One region of the Shumkonia mesophila genome, then DNA from elsewhere that is predicted to be linked to it. Evidence: riboswitches for the same ligand, from Rfam matches in the RefSeq annotation. Region 1 holds a riboswitch; the other holds the start of a gene.

What was found. A riboswitch is a leader RNA that binds a small molecule or an ion and turns the genes downstream of it on or off. The one in region 1 is predicted to bind glycine.
Region 2: it holds a riboswitch for glycine, as region 1 does, so the genes downstream of both, ODR01_RS24375 (D-2-hydroxyacid dehydrogenase) here and gcvT (glycine cleavage system aminomethyltransferase GcvT) in region 1, are expected to answer to the same signal.

Annotation. Positions count from the first base shown of each region.
Region 1 covers NZ_JAOTID010000007.1:79,450-95,250, forward strand. The annotation lists gene ODR01_RS13230 (CHAT domain-containing protein) at 1-840, opposite strand, end outside; gene ODR01_RS13235 (helix-turn-helix domain-containing protein) at 827-1,027, opposite strand; gene ODR01_RS13240 (helix-turn-helix domain-containing protein) at 1,027-1,236, opposite strand; gene ODR01_RS13245 (hypothetical protein) at 1,237-1,434, opposite strand; gene ODR01_RS13250 (helix-turn-helix transcriptional regulator) at 1,454-1,696, opposite strand; gene ODR01_RS13255 (MarR family transcriptional regulator) at 1,693-2,010, opposite strand; gene ODR01_RS13260 (CHAP domain-containing protein) at 2,546-3,148, opposite strand; gene gcvPB (aminomethyl-transferring glycine dehydrogenase subunit GcvPB) at 3,886-5,385, opposite strand; gene gcvPA (aminomethyl-transferring glycine dehydrogenase subunit GcvPA) at 5,382-6,728, opposite strand; gene gcvH (glycine cleavage system protein GcvH) at 6,728-7,105, opposite strand; gene gcvT (glycine cleavage system aminomethyltransferase GcvT) at 7,125-8,237, opposite strand; glycine riboswitch at 8,394-8,494, opposite strand; gene ODR01_RS13285 (hypothetical protein) at 8,577-9,143, opposite strand; gene ODR01_RS13290 (CDGSH iron-sulfur domain-containing protein) at 9,149-9,388, opposite strand; gene ODR01_RS13295 (homoserine kinase) at 9,575-10,537, shown strand; gene rnhA (ribonuclease HI) at 10,542-11,042, shown strand; gene ODR01_RS13305 (cupin domain-containing protein) at 11,045-11,395, shown strand; gene ODR01_RS13310 (peroxiredoxin) at 11,425-11,907, opposite strand; gene ODR01_RS13315 (protein-disulfide reductase DsbD family protein) at 12,016-14,118, opposite strand; gene ODR01_RS13320 (DUF1476 domain-containing protein) at 14,147-14,470, opposite strand; gene ODR01_RS13325 (YqgE/AlgH family protein) at 14,679-15,257, shown strand; gene ODR01_RS13330 (M16 family metallopeptidase) at 15,314-15,801, opposite strand, start outside.
Region 2 covers NZ_JAOTID010000031.1:3,534-19,334, reverse strand. The annotation lists gene ODR01_RS24430 (CoA-transferase subunit beta) at 1-225, opposite strand, end outside; gene ODR01_RS24425 (CoA transferase subunit A) at 222-1,130, opposite strand; gene ODR01_RS24420 (thiamine pyrophosphate-binding protein) at 1,350-3,020, opposite strand; gene ODR01_RS24415 (TRAP transporter substrate-binding protein) at 3,128-4,141, opposite strand; gene ODR01_RS24410 (TRAP transporter large permease) at 4,172-5,458, opposite strand; gene ODR01_RS24405 (TRAP transporter small permease) at 5,498-6,001, opposite strand; gene ODR01_RS24400 (CaiB/BaiF CoA transferase family protein) at 6,013-7,212, opposite strand; gene ODR01_RS24395 (CoA-transferase subunit beta) at 7,250-8,068, opposite strand; gene ODR01_RS24390 (CoA transferase subunit A) at 8,111-9,016, opposite strand; gene ODR01_RS24385 (trimeric intracellular cation channel family protein) at 9,262-9,894, opposite strand; gene ODR01_RS24380 (pyridoxal phosphate-dependent aminotransferase) at 9,986-11,164, opposite strand; gene ODR01_RS24375 (D-2-hydroxyacid dehydrogenase) at 11,188-12,159, opposite strand; glycine riboswitch at 12,328-12,429, opposite strand; gene ODR01_RS24370 (tripartite tricarboxylate transporter permease) at 12,497-14,008, opposite strand; gene ODR01_RS24365 (tripartite tricarboxylate transporter TctB family protein) at 14,091-14,600, opposite strand; gene ODR01_RS24360 (Bug family tripartite tricarboxylate transporter substrate binding protein) at 14,674-15,669, opposite strand.

The sequences.
Region 1 (15,801 bases):
TCGATCGGCACCGTCTACTGTGTCGCAGGCGACAAGGACGAGCAACTTCGGGGTGGCACTCGTCGCTCCAACGACACGGGCGACCATATCGAAGTCCAACACCGTCCCGCCGTCATCCCCGGCTTTTTCATTGTCGAATAGCAAGTTCTGACCGCCGCCATGGCCGGAAAAATGAATAACGTCCGGGTGATAGGTATTCAGCGTGTCGAGCAACGTGTCGAGCGTAGGTGCGAGCACGACCTTCAGGTCGACCTCGCCAGCCTTGCTCCCGAGGCGGATGCCCTCGTCGATATAGCGCGCTTCCACGCCTGTTTGCAGTGACGCCCGACTGTCAGGATTGGTCACCAACAGGGCGATCTTCAGTCGCGCCTGCTTCCCACTCTGGCGCGGCCGGCTGCCGCGTGGCTTTCCGGCTCGCTTTACCGGTTTGACGAACGACAATCTGGTCTCGACCGCCGGACGGCGCTTCGTGGCAACCTTCTTCGCAGCGCCGGGATCATCCGCGTATTTCACGATGATATTCCGGTTCGCGCGAACCGAAGCGTCCTTCACGTAGACCCAGCGGCTTCCGTCCTTGACGTGTCCTTTATTCTCCATGCGGACGATCAGATGATGCTTTGCCAACTCGTCGAGGGCGTTCTGGACGACCTGCGTGCTCCCGGTCTTGCCGAGCAGATCGGCGATCTGCTTCTTCGACCGCGGTTTGGACCCCCGGCCATAAATCAAGTCGAAGACGGCGCGGCGGTTCTTATCGCGGCCAAGATGCTTGGCCCACCGGAGGATGGCCTCCTCGAAATCGCCGGAGACATTGACGACGGGGGCCTGGCTATTCATCGCCATTCAATTTTTGCGTAACCTTGGTGCTGGCGGGCTTCTTGCCTGCCATCATGCGACTGACCGTCGCTTGGCTGATGCCAAGCGCATCGCCGAGCTTCGACTGGGAATAGCCGCGTTCCATGAGCTCGATCATCTTGATCTTCCGAATCATTTCGAGCTCGGACAGAATCTTTTTGAGAGTGTCCTCCATCACTCGACCCCTTCTACAGCAAAGGCGGTGCCGCCCTTCGACACACTCCTGGCGATGCCCTTGGGGAGCATCCGGCTCATCGTCGGCTCGCTGACGCCTAGTATCGCCGCGATCTGGCTCTGCTTGACGCCTTGGCGCAACAACTGGAGGATCATGAGCATTTTGAGCGCGCGCATTTCGCCCAAAAGGTCATCTGTCTCTTTGGTCATCTAGGTCTCCTTCGCGCCCTTCTTCTTGGTGTCGTAAATAGTCTGGCTGACCGAGCCGCTCGACGATCCGACAATCGGCGCGATTTCCTTCGGGCTCAGTCCGGCCTCGGAGAGGAAAAGGATCTTCTCCTTCTTGGTCGGAAGGTGATGCACGGCCGACAATGACTGCACTTTCAGAAGCGTCCGCAGGAGGTCCATGAGCTCTCGATGATTGGCATCACTCATCATTGGTCTCAACTTTCGCCGACGCGGTCTTTTTGTGTTTGGCCATGGCCACGCTCACGGTCTTTGGCGTCGTTCCGAGAAGTGCGGCAATGGAGCTTGGCCCAAGGCCTGCGCCGTAAAGAAAGACGATCTTCTCACGTTGTGTAGTCATGTCTTTGACCGCGAGCGCCGCCTGGATCTTGATCAGCGTGTCCATTTTTTCGTTTAAAGCGACTAGGGGATCGGACGAGCTCATTTCTTGGTTCCCTTTTTGATGAGTGCTTCGGGAAGCGGGTATACGTGAAGGGGACGGGCTTCACGCTTCTCCCCGACGCGAATCACGATGCCCTCGTCGATCCACCGATTGAGTGACTTGCTGAAGTTGCCTGGATCGAGGCCGAGCTCTTTTGAGATGTCAGCTTGCGTCCTGCTTCCGTCGCACAGGTTGAATGCGCGATGCTGCTTCTCGCCGGCGGTCGGACCCATGATCTCAAGGATTCTGGCGGGCGAGAATGTCTGCCTCGCGACCGTGGCTAAAATTGCCCGAAGAAATGTTTCCTGCAACTCCATAGCCTCCCAGTTAGCTCCGCTGTCACTAACCATCACCGATTGCTATTCACGTACTATACTCCTCAATTTTAGTTTATTCTAGCGGATAACCAAAATGTAGTTATGGGTTAGCCAATGGTGAAAAATGTCATGGGCGCCGGATGTATAAGCATGAATAATATCGTGGGCTACCAACGATGGGATTTGGCAGTCGATTGAGCTATCAGTCGCGCCGGGCGGCCCCTTCAATTCAGAAGAGGATAGGTTAGCCGGGAGCCGTGACGGCTTCCGATATCTAGGCGGCACTGGAGCCGAAAGCGCGAGAGTGACCAACGGGTGTTACGGCGACGCGCGGACGGTTCCGCGCCGCGTCTTCTTCGACCCTGCCGGCGCAATGTTCGACGGCGACATTCGGGTGATGGCGATACGTTGAGTTGGAAGCCGCCATTTGGACCGATCATATCAGGCGGCAGCATTTTCCAATCGCCCGCCTATAAGCGTCAGTCCCCTCCTGGCCGATCCCGGGCGTTCCGAGCCGGGATTGCCCCGGCAGGGTTCAGTCGGACGACGTCACCCGAAGGACTTCCCGCATGGATGCCTCCAGTCCGTCGCGGGAGACCGGCCGGTCCGGCAGGATGAAGCCCCAGGTCGGGTAGTGGCGGCTTCCCATCTGTCCGCTCGGCGGCCACCAGACGCGAACGGCCGACCAGTCGTTGGCCGGCGAAACGTCCATCACCGGCATGTCCTCGGTCACCCGATGCGGCACCCAATTGGCCTGGGTGACAAGGATCGTGCGCTCGGAGACCACGCGTGACACCACGGCGGCATGGCCGTCGGGCAGCCGGGACGTGCGGCGGAACGTCAGCACCGCGCCCACCGCCGGCCGCGAAGAGCGGGCGTAGCGTCCGGACGCCCTATCCCACCAGTCGGCGGCGGGGCCGCGCAAATCGACCCCTGAAAGGGCGCGCGCGAAAGGCGCGCATTCCAGGATCAGCGGCCCGCCGACATATCGGCCGGCCGTGCCGCCATTTTCGGCGGGAGGCTGGACGGCGGCGGGGGGCGGGGCGGCGACAAGCGGCGTCGGCGCGCGCGGGGCGCAGCCGCCGAGGATGGCGAGAAGGGCGGCAATCGACAGCAGCCGAAGGGCGGTGGGAGGCAATGCCCATTTCGCCGTTTCACGGACCAGGGGCCGGCTCGGGACTCGTGGCTGCAAATTCCATCCCCTCCTTCGGGGGCTCCCTCGCGGACCCGGTCGGCGGAACGATGCGGATCTTCCCAACGCAAGCATGCCATTCACGCGATTAATTTAGCGTATACGCCCGGGAACCGGTTACCGGTTTCGCGCCTGAAGCCGCTCCGGTCCCTGCGGGTTGACTCCGATGTTGAAATAGGCATATATTCCGTAAATATACATCATGTCCTGATCGGGGAGTCCGAGGCCATGCGGGGCATCCGGACGGCCGGAACACGGGATTGCCCGGGCTGAACGGCGAGCCGGGCAATGACGCCTGGGATGAGCGCCGGGGCTGGCGGGGGATGACGACGAATGATGACAGGGGACGACAAAGGATGACGAGCCTATGGCGCACCCGTCGCGGCGCCCGGCGGCGTGGGCGCGTGGAGAACGCCCGGCGCACGCCCTCGGCGCGCCGCCTCCTTCTCCCCGTCATGGCCCGGCGGAGCCCATCCTGCGGCCGGCTTCCGGTCGCGCCCGGCGCCGGCCATGACGGAAGAAGAAGGCGTCTAGAGCATTTTGCATTCAGGCGGGATCATTCTTCATCGTCACCCCCGCGAATGCGGGGGTCCAGGGCGAGTGACGGAGCGGTTGCCCTGGATTCCCGCATTCGCGGGAATGACGACCAACAAAAGGGTGATTCCATGCGGCCGCAAAATGCTCTAGATGGCCGGCGGGCTCCAGCGCAGGATCGGGTTGCGGGCCGCCGCGGTTTCGTCGAGGCGCCGCCGCGGGGTGAGCCGGGGCGCCGCGTGGAAGTATTCGGCGTCCCCTCCCTTGGCCCGCTCGGCCAGGCCGCGCACCGTGGCGATGAAGGTGTCGAGCGTCGCCTTGCTTTCCGTCTCGGTCGGCTCCATCAGCAGGGCGCCGTGCACCACCAGCGGGAAATACATGGTCATCGGGTGGAAGCCCTCGTCGATCATGGCCTTGGCGAAGTCGAGCGTCGAAACCCCGGTGTCCTTGAGGAAGCGGTCGTCGAACAGCGCCTCGTGCATGCAGGGTCCCTCGAAGGGCACGCTCAGCGTGTCCTTGAGGCTGGCCATCAGGTAGTTGGCGCTGAGCACGGCGTCCTCGGCGACCTGGCGCAAGCCATCCGAGCCCAGGCTCATCATATAGGCGAGCGCCCGCACGAACATGCCGAACTGGCCGTGGAAGCCCTTGATGCGGCCGAACGGCTTGGCCTCCGATTCCGCGACGCTTTCGACCAGCCGGAAGCCCTTGCCGTCCTTCACCACGTAAGGCACCGGCGCGAAGGGGGCCAGGGCGGCCGACAGCACCACCGGGCCGCTGCCCGGGCCGCCGCCGCCGTGCGGGGTCGAGAAGGTCTTGTGCAGGTTGATGTGCATGCAGTCGATGCCGAGGTCGGCCGGCCGCACGCGGCCGACGATGGCGTTGAAGTTGGCGCCGTCGCAATAGAAGAAGGCGCCGGCCGCGTGCACCGCGTCGGCGATCTCGATGATGTCGCTTTCGAACAGGCCGCAGGTGTTGGGGTTGGTCAGCATGAAGGCGGCGACGTCGGGGCCCAGCGCGGCCTTGAGCGCGGCAAGGTCGACCCGGCCGCGCGCGTTGGCCGGGATCGATTCGACCGTGTAGCCGCAGGCGGCGGCGCTGGCCGGGTTGGTGCCGTGCGCCGATTCCGGCACCAGCACGCGCTTCCTCGCGTCGCCCCGGTCCTCCAGGGCGGCGCGGATGACCATCAGGCCGGTGAGCTCGCCATGGGCGCCGGCGGCCGGCGACATGGCGACGGCGGGCATGCCGGTCAGCACCGACAGCCAATGGCCGGTGGCGCCGATCAGTTCCAGCGCCCCCTGCACGGTCGAGATGGGCTGCAACGGATGGACGCCGGCGAAGCCGGGCAGGCGGGCCATCTTTTCGTTGAGCCGCGGGTTGTGCTTCATGGTGCACGAGCCCAGCGGGTACATGCCGGCGTCGATGGAATAGTTCTTCTGGCTGAGCCGCAGGTAATGGCGCACCACCTCGGGCTCGGAAAGGCCGGGCAGGCCGATGCGCCCCTCGCGGCCGAGGCTGCCCAGGCGGTCCCTGCCCTGCGCCGGTTGCGGCAGGTCGACCGCCGTCTTGCCGGGGGAATCCTGCTCGAAGATCAGCGGCTCTTCCAGTTGCAGGCCGCGGTTCCCGGTGATCGTGGGGGCGGGCGCGCTCATCGGGTGGTCTCCTTCAGGCCGTCGGTCAGGCGGTCCATGTCGTCCTCGGCATTCGTTTCGGTGACCGCCACCAGCAGCAGGTTTTCCGTGCCGGCCACCGTGGGCAGCAGGCGCTTGACCGGCACGCCGGCGAACACGCCCTTGGCGGCCAGCGCCTCGACGACGCCGACGGCGGGTTTGGGCAGGCGGAGAGTGAACTCGTTGAAGAAGCTGTCGTTCACCACCTCGACGCCGGGAAGCCCGGCCAGCCGCTCGGCCAGCTTCACCGCGTTGGCGTGGTTGATCGCGGCCATGCGCTTGAAGCCTTCCTCGCCCAGCAGGGTCAGGTGGATGGTGAAGGCCAGCGCGCACAGCCCCGAATTGGTGCAGATGTTGCTGGTCGCCTTGTCGCGCCGGATGTGCTGCTCGCGGGTGGAAAGGGTCAGCACGAAGCCGCGCCGGCCGTCGACGTCGGCGGTCTGGCCGACCAGCCGGCCGGGCAGCTGGCGGACGAACTTCTGGCGGGTCGCCATCAGGCCCACGGTGGGGCCGCCGAAATTGAGCGCGTTGCCCAAGGATTGGCCCTCGGCGGCCACGATGTCGGCGTCCATGGCGCCGGGGGAACGGATGGCGCCCAGCGACACCACCTCGGTCACGACGACGATCAAAAGCGCGCCCGCCGCGTGGCAGGCGTCGGCCAGGGCCTTGCGGTCGGCCAGGCGGCCGAAGAAGTCGGGATTCTGCACGACGACGCAGGCGGTTTCGCCGTCGATCAGGCCGGCCAGGTCCTCCGGTTTCGTCCAGTCGGGCTCGGGCGTTTCCAGGGTGATGCCGAGGAAGCGCGTGTAGGTCGCGGCGACCGCCCGATAGTGCGGGTGCAGCGCGCCCGACATCACGGCCTTGGTCCGCTTGGTGATGCGCCCGGCCATCATCACGGCCTCGGCGCAGGCGGTGGCGCCGTCGTACATCGAGGCGTTGGCGACCTCGCAGCCGGTGAGCAGCGCGACCTGGGTCTGGAACTCGAACAGGTATTGCAGCGTGCCCTGCGAGATTTCAGGCTGGTAGGGGGTATAGGCGGTCAGGAACTCGCCGCGCTGGATCAGGTGGTCGACCGCCGCCGGCACGAAGTGGCGATAGGCGCCGGCGCCCAGGAACGAAGGCGCCGCGACGGCCGGCAGGTTCCTGGCCGCCATCGCCGAAAGGGCCCGTTCGACCTCCATCTCGCCGCTCGTCGGCGGCAGGTCGACGGCGCCCTTCAGGCGGGCCGCGGCGGGGACGTCCCTGAACAGGTCGTCGACCGAGGTCGCGCCGATCGTCGCCAGCATCTGGCGGCGCTCGTCGCCGGTGAGCGGAAGATAGCGCATCAGTGGGACTCGCCTGCCAGTTCCCGATAGGCCGCCTCGTCCAGCAGGCCGTCCAGTTCCTTCGGATCGGCGATGCGGATCTTGAAGAACCAGCCGCCGCCCATGGCGTCGGCATTGACCTTGGCCGGGTCGTCGCCGAGCGCGGCGTTGACCTCGACGACCTCGCCGCCGACCGGGGCGTAGACCTCGCTGGCCGCCTTGACCGATTCGACCACCGCGGCCTCGTCGCCCTTGGCGACCTTTTTGCCGACGGCGGGCAGGTCGATGAACACCAGATCGCCCAGCTGCTGCTGGGCGTGGTCGGTGATCCCCACGGTGCCGATGTCGCCTTCGACCCGCACCCACTCGTGTTCCTTGGTGTATTTGACGGTGGCCATCGCTTTGTTTCCCCTTCGCTTAACCCTTGAAGTAACGGTGTTCGGTGAACGGCAGCTTGACGACGCGCGCCGGCAGGGCGCGCTCGCGAACAATCAATTGAAGCGGCGTTCCCGGCGCCGCGAACGCCGTCTCGACATAGCCCATGGCGACCGGCCCGCCGACGCTGGGGCCATAGCCGCCGCTGGTGATCTCGCCGACCGGCGCGCCCGCCTCGTCGGTGACGACGGTATGGGCGCGGGCCGGCGCCTTGCCCTCGGGCAGGATGCCGACGCGCCTGCGGGATACCCCTTCGGCGATCTGCTTTTGGATGACGGCGGCGCCCGGGAAGCCGCCCTGCGCGCGGCGCCGCTTGCTGATGGTCCACAGCAACGAGGCCTCGATGGGCGTCGTCGTTTCGTCGATGTCGCTGCCATAGAGGCAGAGCCCGGCCTCGAGCCGCAGCGAATCGCGCGCCCCCAGGCCGATCGGCTTGACCTCCGGCTGGGCCAGCAGGGTGCGGGCCAGTTCCTCGGCCCGGGCGGCCGGCACCGAAATCTCGAAACCGTCCTCGCCGGTGTAGCCCGAGCGGGTGGCCTGGCAGCCGATGCCGGCGATCTTGATGTCGGTGATGCTCATGAAGGGCATGGCCGCCGAGGCGGGGGCGAGGCGGGCCATCACCTTGGCGGCCTCCGGCCCCTGCAGCGCCAGAAGCGCCCGGTCGGCCAGGATCTCCATCTTGAGGCGGCCGGCCAGCTTGGCTTCGATGTGGGCGAAATCGGCGTCCTTGCAGGCGGCGTTGACCACCAGGAACAGGTGGTCGTCGCGTCTGGCGATCATCAGGTCGTCGAGGATGCCGCCCGCATCATTGGTGAACATCGTATAGCGGATGCGCCCACGGGGCAGTTCGACGACGTCTCCGGGCACCAGGGTTTCGAAGGCGGCATCGGCGTCGGGACCCCACAGGCGGGCCTGGCCCATGTGCGACACGTCGAACAGGCCGGCATGACCGCGGGTATGAAGATGCTCGGCCATGATGCCTTCGTATTGCACCGGCATGTCATAGCCGGCGAAGGGCACCATGCGGCCGCCGAGTTCGCGGTGCAGGGAATCCAGCGGCGTTCGCTTGAGGTTTTCGGACGGGGCGTCGGTCATCGGCTTCTCCCGGGCGGAACGAAGGCACACTCCGCCAGCCCCATGCCGACGGATGCCCCCTCTGTCCCACGACCTGAAAGAATCGCCGACGACGCGCCAGCTTACATCTTCGGTGGGGCGCCCCTCCCTAAGGCGAACGCCCGCTCTCCAGAGTTCAGTCTTCCTGCGGTCCTTTTGCCTGAGAGTTTCCGGGGCGGTTGCTCCTTCGGCGCCGGTGGCGGCCGACCCGCCGATCCGGTCTCTCCCACAGGAAGGGTCCTTGAGCCCGTCACCGACAGGCGCCAGCACCCGAGGGCCAGTTTAGAGACTTGCCGGGCAAGGTCAACCGTCAGCGCTGGCCTAGCGACGGATTCCGCTGGCCTGTTTGCGGTTGAACTCCAGTTCCTCCGGGGTCAGGTCATATCCCACGTAAATCCGGAAGTCGCGGCCGGTCTGTCCCTTTTTCAGGGGAAAGGCGAGAAAGACGGGTTCGTCCGTCCAGCGAAGCTGGCTGCGGTTGCCGGTGAACTCGACGGTGCCCGCGAAGTCCTGCTTGTTGAGAATCTCCTGGTCCTTGCCGGTCACGGCGACGAAATAATGCACCAGCGCCTTGCCGTCGCGATTGGCGGGGCCGCGGGCCATCTCCATCGAAACTGCCATCTCGACGGAAAGCGTTCCCTCGCCCGTCTCTTTCTTCATGTCGTAGTCGCAGGCCCCGGTGGCATCGACCAGCCGGGCCTCGTAGAGGACATCGGTGAGATCGCGGCCGGCCCCCTCGACGAATTTCGTGAGCGAGGCGGCATCGCCGAGCACCGAAAGCTCCGGGCAGGGCGGCGGCGGGGCGCTGGCCGTGAACATCCCGCAGGCGGAAAGGGCCGCCGTCATCATCGCGATCGCGGCCGGCCGGTAAGCGAAAAGATGCGTCATGGCGCTCACAATGTCGAATGGGTGCCGTCGCAGAACGGCGCGTCGCCGGTCCGCTTGCAGCCGCACAGATGGACGGTTTCCGACTGCTTCGCGGTGAAGACCGTCGGCGTCAGGCCGGTTCCCTTGTGGGAGCCGTCGCAATAGGGCTGCCCGGCGCTGCGTCCGCAGCGGCACCAGGCGTATTTCTTGCCGGCCTCGACATCGACCGCGTAAGGACCTTTTTGGGCGACAATGGATGGTTCCATGGCATTTTCTTCTTTCTATGCCGGATCGGGCGTGAGAAGGCGACTTTAGGGGACTCCCGCCGGCGGCTCAAGGCCGCTCGCTGGATTCCCGCGCCGGCCCGCCCTTGCCAGCGGCGCCTCCAGCCCGTAAACAGACGGTGGCCCGGGGCCGCCCGGCCCCCGCCGCCACCGATCCCGAGGGAAGACATGGCCGTTTACACCGAGGTTTCGGACGAGGACCTGACCGCCTTCGTCGCCGGTTACGGCGTCGGCGAGGTGATGTCGTGCAAGGGCATCGCCGAGGGCATCGAGAACACCAACTATCTGGTCGAGACCGAGGGCGGCCGCTTCATCCTGACGCTTTACGAACGGCGGGTGAAACGCGACGAACTGCCATTCTTCCTGGGGCTGATGGAGCATCTGGCAGCCAAGGGCGTGCCCTGCCCGACGCCGCTTGGCACCGCCGACGGCCAGGTGTTGCGCGAGTTGTGCGGGCGGCCGGCGGCGATGGTGTCCTACCTCGACGGCATGTGGCCGCGCCGGCCCACGCCCGATCATTGTGCCGCCCTCGGCCAGGCGCTGGCGCATCTGCATCGGGCCGGCGCCGATTTTGCGCTCCACCGGGCCAACGACTTGTCGCTGGCCGGCTGGCGGCCGCTGCTGGCGGCCTCGCTCGACCACGCCGATACCGTCAAGCCGGGACTGGCCGCCGAGCTCGAGGCGGAGCTGGCCTATTTGGAGAGCCATTGGCCGGCGGATCTGCCGGCCGGCGTCATCCACGCCGACCTTTTTCCCGACAATGTGTTCTTCCGGGGGCCCACGCTCACCGGCCTCATCGACTTCTATTTCGCCTGCAACGACTTTTTCGCCTACGACGTGGCGGTCTGCCTGAATGCCTGGTGCTTCGAGAGGGACGGCGCGTTCAACGCCACCAAGGCCAGGCGGCTGCTGGCCGCCTACGGGCGGGTGCGGGCCTTCACGGCGGCGGAACTGGCGGGCCTGGCGGTGCTGGCCCGCGGCAGCGCCTTGCGTTTCCTTTTGACCCGGCTCTACGACTGGGTGCATACCCCGAAGGGGGCCCTGGTGACGCCCAAGGACCCGCTGGAATATCTGGGCAAACTGCGCTTCCATCAGGCCGTCACCGGCCCGGGCGCCTATGGATTGGGATGATGCCGTGACGGAACCGAACCCCCGCGCCGAACAGGACAACGCCGTCGACATCTTCACCGACGGCGCCTGCAGCGGCAATCCGGGACCGGGCGGCTGGGGAGCGGTGATGCGCTGGCGCGGCCACGAGAAGGAGCTCTATGGCGGCGAGGCGATGACCACCAACAACCGCATGGAAATGATGGCGGCGATCAAGGCCCTGGAGGCGCTGGGCCGGCCGGTGCCGGTGCGCCTGCACACCGACAGCCGCTATCTGCGCGACGGCATTACCGGCTGGATCCACGCCTGGAAGCGCAACGGCTGGAAGACCGCCGCCAAGAAGCCGGTCAAGAACGAAGATCTGTGGCGACGGCTGGACACGCTGTTGGTCGGCCAGCGGGTGGAATGGCACTGGGTCAAGGGCCACGCCGGCCACGTCGAGAACGAACGGGCGGACGAACTGGCCCGGCGGGGCATCGCCGAGATTGCCGGCGCCGAGGCGGCCGAACGAGCGACAACGGGAGGATGATCATGAAGGTCATGCATTTCGAGGACGCACCCACCAAGAGCTTCGAGGGGGCCGGCGCCACCGGCGTCGTCGGCCGGCTGCTGATCGGCCAGGCCGACGGGGCGCCCAATTTTGCCATGCGCCTGTTCGAACTGGCCGAGGGCGGCGCGACGCCCCGCCACGCCCATGCCTGGGAGCACGAAGTCTTCGTGCACGCCGGCAAGGGGGCGGTCTGGCGCAATGGCGAGTGGATCGACGTGCAGCCGGGCTCGGTCGTCTTCGTGCCGGGCGGCGAAGAGCATCAGTTCTGCAACACCGGCAGCCTGCCGCTGCGTTTCGTCTGCCTGATACCGCGCGGCGCCCCCGAACTCTGACGGCGGCCGCGCGGTCGTCGAACGGCTTCTTACAGTTGGCCGAGCAGCTTTTCGGCGCCCGATACCTCGAAGGCGCCCGGCTCCTCGACGTTCAGCGACTTCACGACGCCGTCGTCGACGATGGCGGAAAAGCGCTGGAGGCGCACGCCCAGGCCCTTGCCGCTGAGGTCGAACGTCAGGCCGGCCGCCTTGGCAAAGTCGCCGCTGCCGTCGGCCAGCATCTTCACCGTGTCGCCGACGCCTTCCGACTTGCGCCAGGCTTCGAGCACGAAAACGTCGTTGACGGCGATGCAGGCGACGGTGTCGACGCCCTTGACCTTGAACTGGTCGGCGTTCTTGACGTAACCGGGCAGGTGCTTGACCGAACAGGTGGGCGTGAAGGCGCCGGGCACGCCGAACAGCGCCACCTTCTTGCCCTTGAACAGCTCGTCGCTGCTCAGGGGCTGCGGGCCATCCTTGCCCATGGTCATGAAGGTGGCGGACGGCAAGCGGTCTCCGACTTTGATGGTCATGGCGATGGGTTCCCTCGACTAGCGATAAACAAATAGACCCGGGGGGCCTTGCGGCCCCCGGCACCAGCTAAGATGGGGTGCCCCGGACCCGATTCCAGGGGCCGGCGGTCAATTCGCAGGCGGGATGGCGGCGGCCCGTTCGAGGGCGCCGAGAACGGCCGCCTCGCTCAGCAGCTCGGGCAGCACCAGGCCCTGCGGCGCGCGCGGTCCGTAGACCACGTTGAAGGGAATGCCGTAGCGGCCGAAACTGGCCAGGTAGCGGGCGATGTCGGTACTGGGGCGGGTCCAGTCCGCTTCCATGGCCAGCACCGGGGGGGCGGCCAGGCGGGCCACCACCGCGTCGCGGCCGAGCACGAAGGTCTTGTTGATCTGGCAGGTGACGCACCAGTCGGCGGTGACGTCGACGAAGACGACGTTGCCCTTCTCGACGAGGCCGCCGATGGCCGCCTCGTCGAACGGCTGCCACACCTTGGACAGGGCGGCGGGGCCGGCGGCGACGGACTTGCCGCCGGCGCTGATCGGCACCACGAAGGCGATCACGGTCAATCCGGCCACGGCGACCATCGAGGCGGCGCGGAACGGTCCGCCGAAATGATGGCCGGCGGCGAGAAAGCCGATGATGACGGCCAGCACGAAGGCGATGGCGGCGGCGGGCACGGCCCCCAGGACGCCGGCCAGCACCGTCACCAGCCAGGCCGCCGTCGCCGCCAGGGCGAAGCCGAGGACGCGGCGCAGCCAGATCATCCACGGCCCCGGTTTCGGCAGGCGCGTCGCCATCGCCGGGACGGCCGCCACCAGCAGGTAGGGCAGGGCGAGGCCAAGCCCGAGGGCGGCGAACACCAGCAGGATGTCGCCGGCCCCGCGGGCCAGCGCGAAGGCGACCGCAGTGCCCAGGAAGGGGGCCGAACAGGGGGTGGCCAGCAGGGTGGCGAAGGCACCGGTCAGGAAGGAGCCGGCCAGCCCGCCCGCCGATGCCGACGGGCCGCCAAGCCCGGCCAGCGCCGCCGGCAGGCGGATCTCGAAGAAGCCCCACAGGTTGCCGGCGAAGAGGGTGACGATCACCGCCATGGCGACCAGGAACCAGGGCTGCTGGAACTGGATGCCCCAACCGATGACGCCGCCCGCCGCCTTGACTCCGATCAGCCCCGCCGCCAGCACCAGGAACGAGAACACGATGCCGGCGGCGGTGGCGACGAAACTTAGCCGAACCTCGCCCGGCGCCCGGCCGCCGTGGCTGACGACACCCAGGAGCTTGATCGAGAGCACCGGCAGGACGCAGGGCATCAGGTTGAGAATGAGCCCGCCCAGCAGGGCCAGCCCGACGATCAGGCCAAGCGACGCCGTGCCGCTTGCGCTGGCGGCGACGGGAACGACGGCCCGTTCGGCGCCGCGCGGTCCGTCGGCCAGGGTGACGGTCAACGGCAGCTGGGCGAGCGGCTGCTCGAGGCGATCGAGCCCGTGGACGCGAAGGGTGGCGACGGCGACGTGCCCGGCCTGTTCGAGCAGGACATCCGGGCGGCCGAACGTCAGCTCGGGCGGCCCTTCGACGAAGACGTCGGGGGCGCCGAAGGGCGATGCCGCCGAGGCGACGACGCGCAGGGCGGCGGTGGAGCCCTCGCCCACCGCCTCCACCCGCTGGATCGACAGGCCGTGGGCGGCGCCGTTGCCGGGAACGCGCACCGCGAAGCGGTTGATCAGATGGGCGAACGGGCTGGGCGCCGCCTCTCCGCCCGGCAGGTCCAGCGCCAGCTCGGCCGTATAGGGGATGCAGATTTCCTTGCAGGTCAGGTAGTCGACGCTGGCCCTGAGGCGCAACGGCCGGCCCGGCCGTTCCAGGCGGGCGGCGAGCGGCAGGACGACGGCGTCCTCGTAGCCCAGGGTTTCCAGGCCGAGCACCGAAAAACGCGCCGGCACCGGCCAGCTTAGCGTGGCCTGGGCCAGGTTTTCCGATCCCGACCAGTCGGGGCGCGGCGGGAACCCGGCGTCGCCCGGCGAGCGCCAATAGATCTTCCAGTCCTTCTCCAGACGGAACTCCAGCCCGAGCGGAACGCTTTCGGCGGTGCCGACCGCCTCGGTCGCGGCGATCAGGCGGACCGCCGTCTGCTCGGTTTCGGCCCACGGCGAAGCCGGCGGCGCGGCCGCGGCCGGCGGGATCGAGGTGCCGCCGAGGAGAATGGCGACGGCGAAGAGCGCCCGACGCCGGCGGCTCATCGCCGGCACCGGCCGGGTCGGGCGGGGGTCATGGATTGTCTTTGGCGACCTGGGCGCGAGCTTCATCGAAAAGAGAGGCCATCTGGTGGGCGAGTTCACTTTCGGTGACGATAATACCCTTGTTCGAGAAGTCGTCCAGGAGCTTGCGTCGCACGTCCTCCTCTCCGGGCGCTTCGAGATCGGAGGCCACGACCTCGCGGGCGTAGGCCTCGGCGGCCTCGCCGCTGAGGCCCATTCTCGCGGCCGCCCACCGGCCCAGCAGACGGTTGCGGCGGGCCGAGATTCTGAATTCTTCCTCGTGCGAGGCGAGGTGCCTGCGTTCGTGGGCGTCGCTGCGCGGTTTCATGACCATGGCGTCGGTTCCCTTCGTTGCAAAAAACCGGAGACGTGGCCAATAGATGGCGTCTTTTTGACGATTTTTAAGGACGGATCACTCGATGGTGTTAGCCGCGAAAAGTGGCACGGAACGGCTTTCCCCGCCGGGGTCCCTATGTCAAAATAAAGGATATTCCTTCGCTCCCGGAGGGGCGTTCGACAACCGCTGACAGAGCTAAGGAACGATGGCTGTCGCAGCAAAAGACAAATCCTATCTGGCCGGCCAGCTTCTGGTCGCCATGCCCGGCATGATGGACCCGCGGTTCACCAAGACCGTGATCTATATGTGCGCCCACAATGCCGACGGGGCGATGGGCCTGGTGGTCAACAAGCTGATCGAATCGTTGAGCTTCCCCGACCTGCTGGCCCAGCTCGGCATCGAAAGCGTCGGCATCGGCGATCAGATCAAGATCCATTTCGGCGGTCCCGTGGAATCGAGCCGCGGCTTCGTGCTGCATTCGCCGGACTACCGGCGCGACGCCACCCTGATCGTCGACGAACAGATGGCGCTCACCGCCACCGTCGACATCCTGAAGGCGATCGCCATCGGCAGCGGCCCGCGTCGCTCTCTCCTGGCCCTGGGTTACGCCGGTTGGGGCCCCGGCCAGCTGGACGACGAGATCAAGGCCAACGGCTGGCTGCACGTCGCCGCCGACGACGATCTGGTGTTCGGCGCCGGCAACGTGGACGACAAATGGGAAAGGGCGATGGCGAAGCTCGGCATCGACCCCCGCATGCTGTCGGATTCCGCCGGCCACGCGTAAACGCGATCGCCGCTCCGCCCGATAGGGTAAAACGGCGGTAAAACGGCGAACGCCGTTCAGGAGGCCAGCCGGTCGGCGATCTTCTCGTAGGTTTCGACCTTGGCGATGCGTCCCAGGGTGGCGAAGGTCGGGCGGCTGGCGATCAGGCGGCGGGCGGTACGGATCACCGCTTCGCCGTCCACGGCCTCGACCCGCTCGATGGTCTCGGCGACCGGCACCGGCCGTCCGAACACCATCAACTGGCGGGCCAACTGCTCGGCCCGGGACGACGTGCTTTCCAGCGCCATCAGCAGGCTGGCCTTCAGTTGCGCGCGGGCGCGGTCGACTTCTTCGGGGCTGACCGCCTCGCACACCTTGCGAACCTCCTCGCAGATCACCGGCATCACCTCGGCCACCTCGCCTTCGCCGGTGCCGGCATAGATGCCGAACAGGCCGCCATCGGAATAGGAGGAATGGAACGACTGGATGGTGTAGACGAGGCCGCGCTTCTCGCGGATCTCCTGGAACAGGCGCGACGACATGCCGCCGCCCAACAGGGTGGAGA
Region 2 (15,801 bases), on a different contig from region 1:
GGGAATAGTCTCGTGATCCAATACCGGATCTAACACTGGTCCCATCATGCACAAGGCATTGGGCGCGTGCTTCGTCTGGGCTAGGCGCACCCCCACCAGAGGGATGCCACAGGCGCGGATGTAGGCCTTGCCGCCCGTGCCGATGCCCGTGAAGTTCATCTCGTCGTCGACAACGCGCCTGGACACTTCCACGGAGAGGAGTTCCTCAAGCGTATAGGTCTTCATGCCGTCTTCCTCCTCGGATGGTCCAACCGCCGCGAAATCTCCGCTTGGCCGCCCAGCTTGGCGATATATTCTTCCTCGTCCTTGGTGCCGTAGACGAACTCGTCCAGATAGCGGGCGAAGCCTTCTTCCGTGGACGCGCATTCCTGATAGTACTCGGCATGCGCCAGGTCGAAGTCGTAGCGCGTGTCGCAGGAATTGGGGTGCGCGCCGTGGAACACGTGGCAAACGCTGTCCACGTAGACTTTGGGCAACATGGTCTGCGTGGGCGTGCGGATGATCTCCTCCTCGGGGACGATCTCCTCCACGCTGACGATGGTGTGGCTGCCGCAGCGGGCAATGAAGATATCCGATTCATTGTCCATCATGCGGATGGCGTCAAACTGCACGTTGCCGTACGTGTCGGCGCGATGCGCGTGGATGATGGACACATCCGGGGCGAAGGCTTCCATGGCCACCAGCTTCTCTCCCGTGAACGGGCAGGTGACTTCCTTGAACTCCGGGTTTTTCAGGATGCCGGAGTGCAAGGGGACGCGGCTGATGGCATAGGGCAGGCCGAAGGTCCCGGCGCGGAACTTATCCATGGCGCAGGTCTCGCTCAGATCGACGAAGCGGATCTTCTTCCGCTCGACGGCCCGGCGGAAGTTCTTGGCCATGCCCGCCGTGAAAAGGCCGACGTAGGACGACCATGCTTCTCTCACGCATCCGGCGCCGATCAGCATGTCAAAATCCATGCCCGCCGACCAGGCGTAGAGGGTGAGGTCGCGCTTCCTCTGGCGCACGATCTCGCGCACTAGGGCCATGGGACATTTGCGGATCAGCGAGCCGCCGACGGCAACCTTGGCGCCGTCCGAAATGGCTGCCACGGCGTCATGGAGTGACTTGAATTTGGATCTTCTTTCCTGCATGACGGCACCTCCTTCGTATGTCCCACCCGTCTGACGGGACGCTGCTTGGTGGATCGAAGAGGAGGCTCTCCGCCTCCCCGGCCGGGCATCGCTGGTGCGCATCGGCTATATTCGGGATCCCTCGCTCTCCGTCAGGAACGCTGCCCGTCTGGAGAGCGCCCCATGCCCGCATCCGGCCCCGGAAACGCGGCTGCGCTCCTGGGACGGATGCCGCAATGTCTAGAAGGCCTCGGGCCAGATGGTGAAGCTCCCGTCGAAAACGACGTCAATCAGGTACGGCCCCTCGTGCTTGCGGGCATTGGCAAAGGCCGCCGGGATCTGTGCCGCGCGGGTCACGGTTTCGCCGCCCATGCCCAGAAGCCGGGCCACGCCCGCATAGTCCACGGGCGACAGGTCCACGCCGCTGTAGACGACGTTGCCGCCGAACTTGTAGCGCTCCTCCTGACGGATGTTGCCGAAGGCCGAATCGTTCAGCACGACGACGATCTGGCGCGCACCGCAGCGGGCCAGGGTTTCCAATTCCGCCAGGCTCATGCCGAGGGAACCATCGCCCACGATACTGACGACTTCGCGGTCCGGCTCCGCCAAGCTGCACGCCAGGCCCGCCGTCACCGAGAAGCCCATATTCCCGTAGTTCACGGGCTTCATGTAACTCATGCCCTTCTTCACGGTCAGCAGGTGCGACCAGCAGCCTGGATTGCCGGCGTCGATGCAGATGATTCCGTTGGGATCGACCTGGCCATCGATGGCCCGGATCACGGCGACCGGTGCGGCTGGCGAAGCCTTCTCGTCGTTCCAGGGACCGGAGAAGATCTTTTCGCGCCAGACGACGCGGGCCTCCTTTTTCTGCTGCAGCCAGGTCGACCGTTCCTTCTTGAGCGCGGCGTCCGGCACCTTGATCAAGGACGCCAGGGCGTCCAGGGTCAGCGACAGCTCGCCGGCCAGCGCGCAGGAAACCGGGTACTGGCGCCCCAGGTTCTTGGTGTCGAAGTCGATCTGCACGATGTTCTTGAGATCGAGAGACCAGCGGTTGGTGCCCACGGCGCTCAGGCTCGAGCCGAGTACGAAGACGCAGTCCGCTTCCTCCAGGGCGGCGCGCGTCAGCGTGCTGCCGTGGCGCGAGCGCGCGCCGAGCACAAGGTCGTGATCCACGGGCACGGAGCCAATGCCGTTGAAGGAGGTGACGACGGGGGCACTCAACCGTTCGGCGATCGCCAGCACCTTGTCGCCGGACTTGGACATCTTCACGCCGTTGCCCGAAAGAATGCAGACGTGCTTGGCTGCGGAAAGGATCTGCGCGGCCTTCGCCAGCGCCGCGGGGGCCGGCAGGGCGTTCGGCGTCGTGCAGTAGCTGGCCGGGTCCATGGGCTCATAAGGACAGTTGATGCTCAGGCTCTCGATCACGTCGCGGTAGAAGTCCAGCACCACCGGGCCGGGCCGGCCACTCATGGCGATGCGGTAAGCCTCGCGCATGGCCCACGGCAGGGCGCCCACATGGCGCACGGGAATGAACGCCTTGACCAGGCTGGAGAAGATGGCCTCGTGGTTGGCGTCCTGCGCGTCGCCGCGTCCCACGTCGGGCAGCTTGTTCTGGAAGAGCATGGCGATGACGGGCGTTGAGTCGCGCAGCGCGCCCCCGAGCGGGGTCACCATATTGGTGGCACCGGGGCCGGTCGTCGCCAGGCACACGCCCGGCTTGCCGGTCAACCGTCCCCAGCCATCGGCCGCGTGGCCAGCCCCCCCCTCGTGGCGGGTGGCGACGAAGCGAATGGAGGATTCGTTCAGGGCGTTGTTAAAGAACAGCGTCTGGCCACCGGGTATCCCGAAGATGACCTTCGTGCCCTGTTCTTCCAAAATCTTCACCGCAACCTGGGCTGCTGTCATGTTCATGCACTTCTCTCCTCAACGATGTCGCGTTCCGTTCGATGGCAACGCGGCAGAGTTTGTGGCTCTCTCGCCGGCCTCGCGCTTCGAGCGGGGCCGGCGGGAGGCCGTGGTCATTTCTTCCGGAAGGACACGACGGTTTCGTGGATCTTCCGGCCGAGATCGCCGTAACGGTCCGCATAGTCCTTGGACACCTGGGTGACCGCCTCGATCCACTTCTCGCGGTCGGTGATTTCGATAAACTTCAAGCCCGCCTTCTTGATGTTCTCGGTTTCCTTTCCGAGGTTTTCCGCGTGCAGCTTGCGCTGGTACGCCGACGCCTCCTTGACCGCCTTCAGGATGAGGGCCTGGGTATCCTTGTTCAGCTTGTTCCAGGCGGCGAGGTTGTAGGTGATGAACAGGGGCTGGAAGACGTGGGAGTCCACCACGACGAACTTCGCCTGCTCGAAGAACTTCTGCTGCGAAATGAGGTCGATGGTGCCTTCCATGCTGTCCACCGCGCCGGTCTGCAGCGAAGTGTAGACGTCGCCCAGCGGCATGGAGATAGCCTGCGCGCCCAGCGCGGTAATGCTGTTCACGTAGATGGGGGCACCCGGGGCGCGCAACTTGAGGCCCTTGAGGTCGTCGATATTGGAGATCGGCTTGTTGGAAAGGATCTGGCGCGGACCGTCGTAGAAGGCACCCAGCATCTTGAAGCCCTGCGCCTGGAAGGCCTTGTCCAGCTCATCCTCGAGGGACTCCACGGCGTCGTTCATCTGGTCGATGGACTTGAAGGCATACCAAGCCTCGAACACGGCCGTGGCCGGAACATAGAGGCCGATGCCGGCGGTGCCCGAAAACAGGAGCTCCAGCGAGCCTTCCTTCTGGGCCTGGATATGGTCCTTTTCGCTGCCCAGCGAGCCCCCGTGGAAGATGTCGCCGCGAACTCGGCCGTCGCTCTCCTTCTCGATCGCCTTCTTGATGAACTCCAGCGCGAGACCTTGCGTGGTGCCCTTGTTGTAGATGTTGCCCATTCTGATCTTGACCTTGTCGTATTCCGCCGCCTGGGCCGTCAGAACCGAACCGAGAAGACCGCACAGCGCCATGGCACCAAGGAAAAGCCGGGAAAAACGCAGCATTTTTTTCATGAAGTCCTCCTGAATCCTGCGAGATTGTTGTTAAAAGAGGAGATTAGGCAGTGCCGTTACGATGGACGGGAAGAAAACGAGCGCACTGGCCACGGCAAAGAGGGTCAGGACGAGGGGCGTGAGGGTGGGCACGAGCCTCGTCATGGGGACCTTGCCGATGGTGGTCGTCACGAAGAGTATGCCCCCGACGGGTGGCGTGACGGCCCCGATCATGCAGATCAGGGTGAAGACGACGCCGAAGTGCACCTTGTCGACACCGATGTCGCTGGCGATGGCGGTGAAAGTCGCCGCGAACATGATCACCATGGGCGTGACGTCCACGACCATGCCGAGCACGAAGATGAAGGCGACGATGACGAGCAGGGTGACCGTTGGCGAGCCGCCCAGCGAGAAGAGGATGTCCGCCACCACTTCCTGGAAGTGCGCGCGCACCAAGACGTTGGCGAAAATCCCGGAAAGGGCCAGCAGGGCGAAAATGGTGCAGGTGGAGTTGGCCGCCCCGCGCGCGACCTCCATGATGTCCGAGAACTTAGTGATGGTGCTGTAGCAGGCGCCCAGGATGAGCGAAAGCACGCAGACGATGGCGCCCGCCTCCGATGCCGTGGTCCAGCCCATGATGATGGAAAGGAAGATGGCCGCCGGAATGAGCAAGGCCGCCCAGCCCCGGATCACGGCGCGCTTGAGCTTTTCGCCGGAGAACGGCGCCTTTTCCTGGCGGAAGCCCTTCTTGCGGCAGATGACGGTACCCACAATCATGAGCGCGATGCCAATGAGAAAGCCGGGCAACACACCGCCCATGAAGAGTTCGGCCACCGATGTGTTGGTGTAGTAGCCGAACAGAATTAACAGCGTGCTTGGGGGGATGATGGGCCCCACCACGTTGGCACAGGAGGTCAGGGAAACCGCGTATTCCTTGCTGTACCCCCGGCTCGCCATGTCCGGGATGAGGCTCACGCCGAGGGCCGCCGCACAGGCCGTGCCCGAACCGGAAATGCTCGCCATCATCATGGCCGCGACCACGTTCACGTAGGTCAGGCCGCCCTTCAGCGAGCCAACGATGGCATCGGCCAAGTCGAGGATCCGCCGGGTTATCCCCGCCTTGTTCATGATCTCGCCGGCAAAGATGAAGAAGGGAATGGCCATGAGCGGAAAGGAATCCACGCCGGAGAAGGTCTGCGAAGGCAGCAGGGTCAGCGGCACACCCAGGTCGAAAATGTAGATGGTCGCCAGGCTCGCCAAGCCGATGCTCACAGCCACGGGAATGCCGAGGAAAATGAGGGCGATGAGGATTGCAAAGATGGTGAGGGAGTCCGCCATGGGTAGCCCACCCTTATGTTTTGTAGATGGCCTGCTGTGTTACGCCGCGTCCCCTGATGGACGCGCCTTGGGCCGCATGATCCGCACGGTTTCCCACATGCTGGTCAGGCATTCGAACAGCACGAAGAAGGCGCAAACCGGAACGGCCATGTACGGCCAGAACATGCTGATCTGCATGACCGCCGACATCTGACCGCTGTTGGTGAAGGCCGAGCGCAGGCCGAAGATGAAGAGCAGGCCGAACATCAGGCAGACCATGACCATGACGAAAAGGTGCGCCACCTGCCGTCCCTTCGGGGAAAGGCATTCCGACAACAGCGTAAGCTGCGTCTGCGTGCCCTTCCGTAGACCGATGCCGATCAGCAGCAGCGTGCCCCAGATCATGGCGAAACGGGTCATCTCCTCCGCCCAAACTGTCTTCAAGTTGAGGCCGAAGGTGCGGTCAATCACGCCGATGAAGGTGGAGAAGACGGCCACGAGGAAGAGAATGGCCGCGATGTTGGGCAGCCAATTGTCCATGAGGGCCCTGATTTTATCGAGCATGGCGCATCCTCCTAGATCAGGTTTCTGGCGGCCAGGTCGGTGATCTCCTCCCGGCTCATGCCGAGAAAGGAGGAGAGGATCTCCCCGCTATGCTCGCCCAGCGTGGGCGGCATCTTTTCAAGACTGCCCGGCGTCTTGGACATCTTCACCGTGATCCCGGGCAGGGAGATTTCGCCCACCCCGGGGTACTCGCGATAGAGGATCGCCTCTCGGTGCTTCAGCTGCGGGTTGGCGAGCAGGTCGGCTACGTCGGCGATCTTGGCGACCGGAATGCCTGCCCCGGCCAGCTTGGCGTCTGCCTCGTCGACGGTGAGGTTGCCGATCCAGTCCTGAACGTACTTCTCGACCTCCAGGATGCAGCCCATGCGCTTGTTGGCCGTGTCGTAGCGCGGGTCCTCGTTCAGCTCGGGCCGCCCCATGAGCTGGGTCAGGCGCTTGAACAGCGGGTCGGTGCCCGCGTGCAGGTAGATCATGCCGTCCTTGCAGCGGAAGGCGTTGGCCGGGCCCGTGACATTGTCGCGGTTGCCGCGTCGGGGCTGGATCTGGCCGGTTTCCACGTAGAGGGGCACGGCCGTCGCCAGAAGCGAAAGCACGCTTTCGATCAGCGAGATGTCCAGCATTTGGCCCTGGCCCGTGGCTTTCTTGTGCATGAGCGCGCAGACCGTGCCGAAAGCCGAGTAGATGCCGGTGGTGAAGTCGGCGACCCAGGTTCCGGCCAGCAGGGGCTGTCCGCCCGCCTCGCCCGTCACCCCCATGAGGCCGCCCATGGCCTGGCCGATACAATCGAAGGCCGCGCGATCGCGGTAGGGGCCGTCCTGGCCGAAGCCGGAAATGGAGGTCCGCACTAGGCCGGGGTTGATGCGCTCAAGCTCCGCCTGGCCAAGACCCATCTTCTCGAGGACGCCGGGCCGGAAGTTCTCAACCAGCACGTCGGCCTTGGCGATGAGCTTCTTCAGAATGTTGATGCATTCCGGATTGTAGAAATCAAGGGAGAGCCCGCGCTTGTTCTTGTTGTACTGGGTGAAGTACAGGCTGACCGTTTCCTTGCCTTTTCCGGCAAACGGAAGCATGCCGCGCGAGGGGTCGCCGCCCTTGCGGTTCTCGACCTTGATGACATCCGCGCCCATGTCACCCAGAAGCATGCAGCAGTAAGGCCCCGCGATGAAACGGGACATGTCCAGTACGGTGATGCCCTTGAGGGGTCCTGCCATGCTTTTCTCCCTGTCGGAATGTCTTGTTTCCGTGGTTTCAGTCGGCTTCCAGGGTTGCCGGTTCCTGGGTGATTTGCGCGTTCAGCCATTTGCGCGACGGATCGATGCGCGTGCGGATGAGGTCCAGATCCTCCGCCGATGGCGGTTCGGTGAGCGGCACCTCGGCCGGTATTTCCAGGGCGAAGCCCGTGCGCTCGATCACCTGCTCCACGGTCTTGCCGGGATGCACGCTACTCAGGCGCATACGGCCGGTCCGGGGGTCGAAGTCCATGACGGCCAGTTCCGTGAAAATCCAGGCCGGCCCTCCGCCGGGAAGACCGGAACGGTCCTTGTTGCCGGCGGCGGACACGTAGTCCACCTGTTCCACGAAGGTACGGCGGTCGTGCTTCTGGACGGCGAAGACGCGCTTGGCATGGGCCGCGTGGTCGGGCTGGGCCAGGGGGCCGGGCAGGCGCACTTTCGGGTGCGCGTAGTCGCCGATGCACACGATGTTGAAATTGCCCCACTGGTCGACCTGCGCCCCCGAGACGAAGCCGATGCCCATCTTGCCGCGCTTGAAGATGCACAGGGCCTCCTCCACGGTGATCTGGCTGCGGCAGGGCCAACGGATCAGGTCTGGTTCGAAGTTGGTTTCCGGGATGCAGTCCGCATCCAATACGGGGTCGAGGATGGGCCCAAACATGATGGTGTAGTTGGGGGCGTGCCGAAGTTGCGCCAGGCGTGAGGCGACCGCCGGGATACCCACGGCACGGATAAAGGCCGCGCCGCCCGTGCCCACCCCCACGAAGCCCATTTCATCGTCGTTGATGTGGCGGGAAACTTCCACGGCCAAGAGTTCTTCCAAGGTGTACTGCATCTCATCCTCGCTGCGATTGGGTGTGGAGTCGGCCCGATGCCCTCAGGCCCCAGCTATGTCCATGCGAGTGATGGACTCCAGATGCTTCCTTCCTATCTTGGCGAGGTATTCGTCCCACTCCTTGCAGCCGTAGACGTATTCATCGAGGTAAACTCGGAAGCCGACCGCCGTGGCGCTCTTCGCCTGGTATTCGCGCGCATGGGCGATATCGAAGACGTACCGCAGGTCGCAGGAATTGGGATGCGCGCCGTAGGGGGCCAGCACCACCGCGTCGACGAAGAGCTTGGTCAACACGGTCTGCTGGTTGGTGCGAATAATCTCTTCCTCGTCCACGAACTCCTCCACCGTGACAATGACCTTGTTCGCGGCCTTGCAGATCAGCATGTCGGTCTCGTTGTCCATCATGCGGATGGGATCGAGCTGCACGTTGCCATACGGGTCGGCTCGGTGGGCGTGCATGATGGCAACGTCCGCGTGGAAGGGCTCGAGCGCGATCCAGGTTTCGCCCGTGAAGGGATCGGTCACTTCCTTTTGATATTCGGGGTTCTCTTGCAGCCCGGTATGGAGGGGGGTCTTCGACAGGGCGTAGGGAGCGCCCGTGGCAGCTGCGCGGAAGCGGTCGATGGCGCAGGTTTCGCTGTGGTCCACGTAGCGGATCTCGCGCTGCTCGACGGCGCGGCGGAAATTCTTGGCAAGGCCGACATTCGAAAGGCCGACGTAGGCGGAATGGGCCTCCTTCACGCAGCCCGCGCCGATTAGCATGTCGAAATCGATGCCATTGTTCCAGCCGAACAGGGTGAGGCCCCTCTTTCGCTGCCTGATCATCTCGTGGATCAGGGCCATGGGATGGCGACGAATCAAAGACCCCGCGACGGCGACCCGATCGCCGTCCCGGATCATGCTGGCCGCCTCGGCCAGCGCCATGCGCTTGACTTTCTTTTCCGGCATGAGGATCTCCCGGCCCCCTGTAAAGGCCCTCTCGCCCGGCCACCCCTTGCTTCTGGGCAATCCCATGACGGGCCGGCCGAACGCGAGCAGAGGACTAAAATTGGCTTGTTATTGTATTATTGATATCACAATATAATGTTATCATCAATAACCTTTCCGAGAATATTTCCCGCTCTCCCGTGGCGCACGTCTCGGCACGCCCCCGCCATCCGCCTCGAAATCCCACGTTCGCCGGACTTTTCCGGCTACCGGTTTCTCTCGCGCCAACCAGGAACGGACCACCCCTTCACCATGGCGATGGCGCGAAGCACGAAGCCGACGGCCAGGGCGCACGGGACCGCCAGCGGATCGGCGAGCCCCAGATTTCGCAGCATCGCATAGAGTCCACCTCCGGTCAGGGCGGCGAGGATGTAGACCTCCCGCCTGAACACGATGGGAACCGTCCCGCAGAGAAGATCTCGGATGACGCCGCCGCCGGCCGCCGTCAGGGCCCCCATGATGGCGGCGATGAAGGGATCGATTCCCCGCTCCAGGGCAGCCGAGCAGCCGAGCACGGAAAAGACGGCGAGGCCGACGGCATCCGCCCAGCGCAGACCGGGGACTGTCTCGATCGCGTGGCCCCGCATCCTGAGCAGGACGAACACCGCGAACGGACAGACCAGCGATACGTAGAGACTCGACGGATGAACCATCCAGGCGACCGGCAACCGCCCGATGAGGAGATCCCGTAGGGTCCCGCCGCCGATCCCGGTAATCGCCCCGACGACGACGAAGCCCATCACGTCGAAACGCCGGCGCGCCGCGGCGATAGCCCCGGAGACGGCGAAGGCGGCGCTGCCGAGCCAGTCGAGGTATTGGACGGTGACGAGCAGATCCATGCGGCGTCTCCTGATCAAAAAAATGGCGGAGCCTTGCGGCCCCGCAGGGAGAGGGAGGTTTTTTGTTTAGGGGAGTTCTCGGTCGAGAGCGTCAAACCGCCGTCGGAAGCCACGCCCGGATGCGGGCGATGGCCTCGCGGATGCTGTCGACGCTGCTGGCGTAGGAAAACCGCACGAACCCTTCGCCGAAGGCCCCGAAACTGGTCCCCGAGACGACGGCGACGCCGCATTCCTCCAACAGCCTGTCTTGCATCTGGCGCGAGGAGAGCCCGGTCTCGGTGATGTTGGGGAAGGCGTAGAAGGCGCCGCCCGGATTGACGCAACGGAATCCCGGCAAGGAATTCAGCTCGTCGACGATCACCCGGCGGCGCTCGTCGAACGCCGCGACCATGGTGTCGACCGCCCCCTGCGGTCCCGTTAGGGCCTCGATGCCAGCCCATTGCGTCGCGTGATTGACGCAGGAATGGTCGTTGATGGAAAGACGGTTGGCCTTGTCGATGATCGCCTTCGGCCAGACGCTGTAGCCGAGACGCCAGCCGGTCATGGCATAGGTCTTCGACCAGCCATCCAGCACGATCAGCCGCTCGCGGATCGAGTCAAATTCCAGGAAGCTGACCGGCTCCACGCCGTCATAGAGGATGCGGCTGTAGATTTCGTCGCTCAGCACGGCCACGTGGGGATGCCGCTCCAGACCGGTCACCAGGATCTCGATCTCGCGGCGCGGCACCACGCCGCCGGTCGGGTTGGCCGGACTGTTGACGATGATCAGGCGGGTGGCCGGCGTGATCTTGGCGAGTACCTCCTCGGCCGAGAAGGAGAAGCCGGTTTCCTCGTGGAGAGGGATCGGCACCGGCGTCGCGCCCGAAAAGCGAATGGCCGACTCGTAGATCGGGAACCCGGGGTTGGGATACATGATCTCGACGCCCGGTTCGCCGAACAACAGGCAGGCAAAGAACATGGTCGGCTTGCCGCCCGGCATGATCAGGATGGCGTCGGGCGACACCGTGCAGCGGCGGCGCTTGCCGATATCCTCGGCCACGGCCTCGCGCAGCGCCAGAATACCGTTGGCCGGCGTATAGCCGTGATGCCCGGCGAGCAGGGCCTTGACGGCGGCCTGCACGATGTTGTCAGGGGTGGGGAAATCGGGCTGCCCGATCCCCAGGTTAATGATGTCGCGGCCCGCCTGCTCCATCGCCTTCGCCTTGGCGAGGACGTCGAAGGCGGTTTCCGTTCCCAACCGGGACACTGCCGAAGCCAGAGAGATGGTCATGGTTTCCTCGCTCGGTTTTCTTGTCAGAAGGCGCCGCTGACGACGTTCCGGGGATCGCCGGCGACGAACGCCTCGATGTTGTCGATGAGCTGATCGGCCAGGACCTGCTGCGCTTCGCGGCTGGCCCAGGCGACATGCGGGGTGAGGATGAAGTTGGGCAGATCCAGCAGCCCCAGCAGCGGGTTGTCGTCGGCCGGCGGCTCCGGCGGCGTCACCACGTCGAAGCCGGCACCGGCGATCAGGCCGTCGCGCAGGGCCACCGCCAAGTCGGCCTCGTTGATCAGGCCGCCGCGCGCCGTGTTGATGACGATGGCCGTCTTCTTCATGCGCCGGAACTCGGGCATGGCGATGGTGTTCGCGGTCTGCGGCAACAGCGGACAATGGAGCGTGATGACGTCGGCCGTCTCGATCACTTCGTCGAACGGCGTGTAGAGCGGCCCCAGACCGGACACACCCTTGTGGGCGGCGAACAGCGGCTTCATGCCGAACGCCTTGCTGACCTCGGCCACGGACTGGCCGATCGATCCCTCGCCGATGATGCCCAGGATGCCGCCGCGCAGCTCGGAAATCGGCTGGGTGAAGAAGCAGAACTGGCCCGAACGCTGCCATTCGCCGACGACGACGTCCTGGCGGTAGCCGATCAGGCCGCGCTTCAGGGCGAGGATCAGCGCGAAGGTGTGTTCCGGCACGGTCGAGATCGCATAGTTGCGGATATTGGAAACGACGATGCCGTGCTCGGCGCACCACGCCTTGTCGATGCAGTCGGTCCCCGTGGCCGCCACGGCGATCATCCGCAGCCGCGGCAGCTTGCCCAGCGTCTCGGCCCGAAGCGGAACCTTGTTGTTGATGACGATGGTGGCGTCGCGGGCCCGCTCGACGACCGCGTCCGGCGCCGTCTGGCCATGCTCCTGCCAGGTGTGGTCGAAAGACGGGCGACGGATCTCGATCTCCGGGGCAACGGTCCGGCGGTCCAGGAAGACGATGTGATGGCTCATCAGGTCCCTCGGCAATGGACGGCGCAAAAGTCCCCCTTTTTCCAGGGAGACGGCTTTGCCCCATCTGTCGCTGAACCTGAGAGAATCCCCGAAACCACCCACGGCCTCGGGTTACCCCGTCGGTGAGAGGACCGGCCCCGTTGGCCCTGCCCTCTTCTTTCCAGATATCGATCCCCTGCGGTCCTTTTGCCTGAGAGTTTCCGGGGCGGTTGCTCCTTCGGCGCCGTCCCTTGCCGATCCGGAAGGGGCGATCTCTCCCACAGGGAATTGGCTTATCCTATCTCATCGTCCTCGGTGACGTCTCCCCTTCCTTGTTCCCGCACGGTACGGCGCCCCCCTATTCGTCCACCATATCGAACCGCGAGGGCTGGCCCCGCCGATACCACAGGCGATGGGTCAGCCCGCCGACCAGCAGCACCAGAATGCCCAGCGAGATCGGCCGCATGAAGAATTCCAGATACCAGTCGCCACCGAACAGTTGGAACATGCGGATCATCTCGTTGTCCGCGATGGAGGCGAGAATCACCCCCATGACCACCGCCGCCGGCGAGTAGCCGTGGCTCTTCATCACATAGCCGAACGCCCCGAACAGCAGCATGAGGTTCACGTCGAACACGGCGTTCCTGAGGGCGAAGGCCCCGAGGAGCGAGAAGAGCATGAGCAACGGGATGAGAATCCGCGTCGGAACCGACAGCGCCCCCGACAGGCCGTAGCCCACCCCGATAGCGATAGTCACCATGAAGATCTGGGAAATGATGGCCGCCATGATCAGGCCGTAGACCAGGGGAATCTGCTGGTAGACGAGCTGCGGCCCGGCCTGCAGCCCGTGCATGGTCAGCGCCCCCAGCAGGACGGCGGTCGCCACGCTGCCGGGCACGCCGAGTACCAGCGTCGTCATCAGCGCCCCGCCCGAGCAGGCGTTGTTCCCGCTTTCCGCCGCCACGATGCCGCTGACGTTGCCCTTGCCGAAGGAGTCCGGATCCTTGGACAGGCGGCGCGTCAGGCTGTACGAGGCGAAGGCCGCCAGCGTGGCGCCGGCCGCCGGAATCAGCCCGATCCCCATGCCCACCGCGGAAGACCGCAGGACGGTCGCCAGATGGCGAACCGGAGCGGTGAAGGCCCGCAGGATGTTGGTCAGGCTTTGCTGGCCCTTGACCTGGGCGTCGACGATATAGTCGCGCCCCGCCATCTGCATCAGCTCGGAAACAACGAATACGCCGATGAGGACGGGCACCACCTGCACGCCCTCGGCCAGGAACGGATCGCCGAAGGTTGCCCGCCACTCGCCGGTGGGAACGATCCCGATGGTGCCGACCAGCAGGCCGAAGGTCCCGGACGCCAGGATCTTCAGCGGCGAGCCGTTGCCCACTGCGCCGAGGATGGCGACCCCGGCGATGGCGATCAGGAAGATCTCAGAAGGCCCAAACTTAAGCGCGATCGATGCCACCGCGCCGATGCCGACCAGCATGATGACATACGAGAGGATGCCGCCGACGGCCGACGAGGAAATGGCCGTGCCCATGGCCTCTGCCGAGCGTCCCTGCTGGGTGAGGGGATAGCCGTCCAGACAGGTCGCGGCGTTTTCGGGGGCGCCCGGCGTGTTCAGCAGGATGGCGGTCACCGAGCCGCCGTAGGTCACCGCCACATAGACGGACGTCAGGAAGATCAGGCCGTTCAGCGGCGACATGCCGAATGTCACGGGCAGGAGCACGGCCACCGCCATGCCGGACGAAAGCCCCGGCGTCGCGCCGACGATCATGCCCAGCACGGTTCCCGCTACCATCAGGAAGATGGGTTGGAGCCCGAGGGCCTGGGACAATCCCGCCTGGATGTTATTCAGGAGATCCAAAAGCGTATCCTTTCGAAGCCTCGGTCAGAATTAGCCTGTCACGCAGACAACCCCTTGCCGTCAGCGCCCCTCAGGGCGCCTGCTAGAAACCGATCGACAACAGGCCGTCGGGAATGCGTACGTAAAGCAGATCGTGAAACAGGAAGTAGGCCGCCAAGGCCGTTCCGGCGGGAAACAGAAGCAGGATGATCCACCGGCGCTCCCCCAGCATGAACAGAATGACGAGGGCGTAGATCCACAGGGTCAGCAGCCCGCCGATTCCGTCCCAGAAGAAGATGAGAACGGCCGGGAGGACAACGATCATGGCCTTCTGAAGGGTCGCCTTGAGCGACAAGGTGGCGACATCCCCGCCGTCACGGACCTCCCCAGCGGCATCCGTCTCGTCGGACGTCCGGCAACTCCGGATGGCCTGAATCACGATCCCGCCAAGACAGAAAACGAGGACCGCCGTCAGGGCGAGCGGGAAGGCCTTGGCGAAAAACGACAGATGGGCTGCGTCCGACCAGTAGACCGCGACGCCGATCAGCATCACCGCGGGGACGATCAGTTCCCCCGCCAGCTTGCCGAAATCCATCCTTTGACCGGTACGCATGGAAACACCTCTCCGTTTCACCGACCAAAAGGGATGTGGCGTCGGATGGCTCCGACGCCACGCTATCCTCTGTCTATTTTGCCAGTTCCTTGATCACCGTCAGAGTCTTGGCGAAGGCTTCCTTGTGGCCATCCCCCGGTTCCGCCAAGGCGAGATCGGAGAATCCCTGCTTCGCGAGCTGATCCTTGAAATCCTTCGAGGACATGGCCGTCGCGATCGCCTTCTGCAGCTTCAGGTAGCGATCGGGATGGGCCTTGCGAAAGGCGGCGGACACGACATAGACGCCGTAGCGGGTCAGGAAGCGGGGCGTCGGCGGCGTCACGCCGTAAGGCTTCAAGGCGTCGGCCAGCAGTTCGGCTTCGGGCCAACGCGGGCTGGCCTTCGGCGAACCGAGAAGCAGGGTCCGGGAAAGGTCGCGGATGTTGAGACGCGCGAAGTCGTCACCGAGGGTGGCCGTGACATGGCCGCCCAGCATCGCCGTGGCCGCCTCTCCGCCGCCCTTGAAGCCGACGATCCGCACTTTCAGGCCGAGGGATGAGACCAGCCATTTGGCGAACAGCTCCTGGGCGGCCCCCTGGGCGACGCTGATCGACAGCTTGCCGGGTTCCGCCTTGGCCATGTTGACGAAATCGGCGAAGGTCTTGATCGGCGAATCCTTGGTGACCAGCAGAATCCGGGGATCGAAGACATCGACCATGATGATGTCGAGATCCTCGTACTTATAGGGAGACGACTTCAGCGCCGCCGTCATGCTGAGGTCGGGCTCGTTGGTGGCGAGGACGGTATAGCCGTCCGCCGGGGCGCGAAGAAGCGACACCGCAGCGACCTGCCCCCCCGCACCCGGCATGTTCTGAACGACGACCGGCACGCCGAGCGCCTTCTCGAGCGGCGCAGCCAACAAACGGGCCTGCCGATCCGACGCGCCGCCCGCGCCGTAGCTGACGATGACCTGCACGGGCCGATCCGGCCAGTTGTCAGCCGCCGCGGCTTGGCCTCCAAGGGAAAAAAGACCAATCCCGGCCGCGACCGCCAAGGCCACGCCCACTCGTCCCAGTATTCGATTAACCATTCTCTCTCTCCTTCAGACTCTCTGTTTCCGTAGCCGATGTGTCGTTGGCTTTTTTCCCGTACACGTACCGTCTTCAGTTCGTCGGCGCGGAGAGCATTGTGGTCGCTCCCTCCTTGGGCGGGGTGATGACTG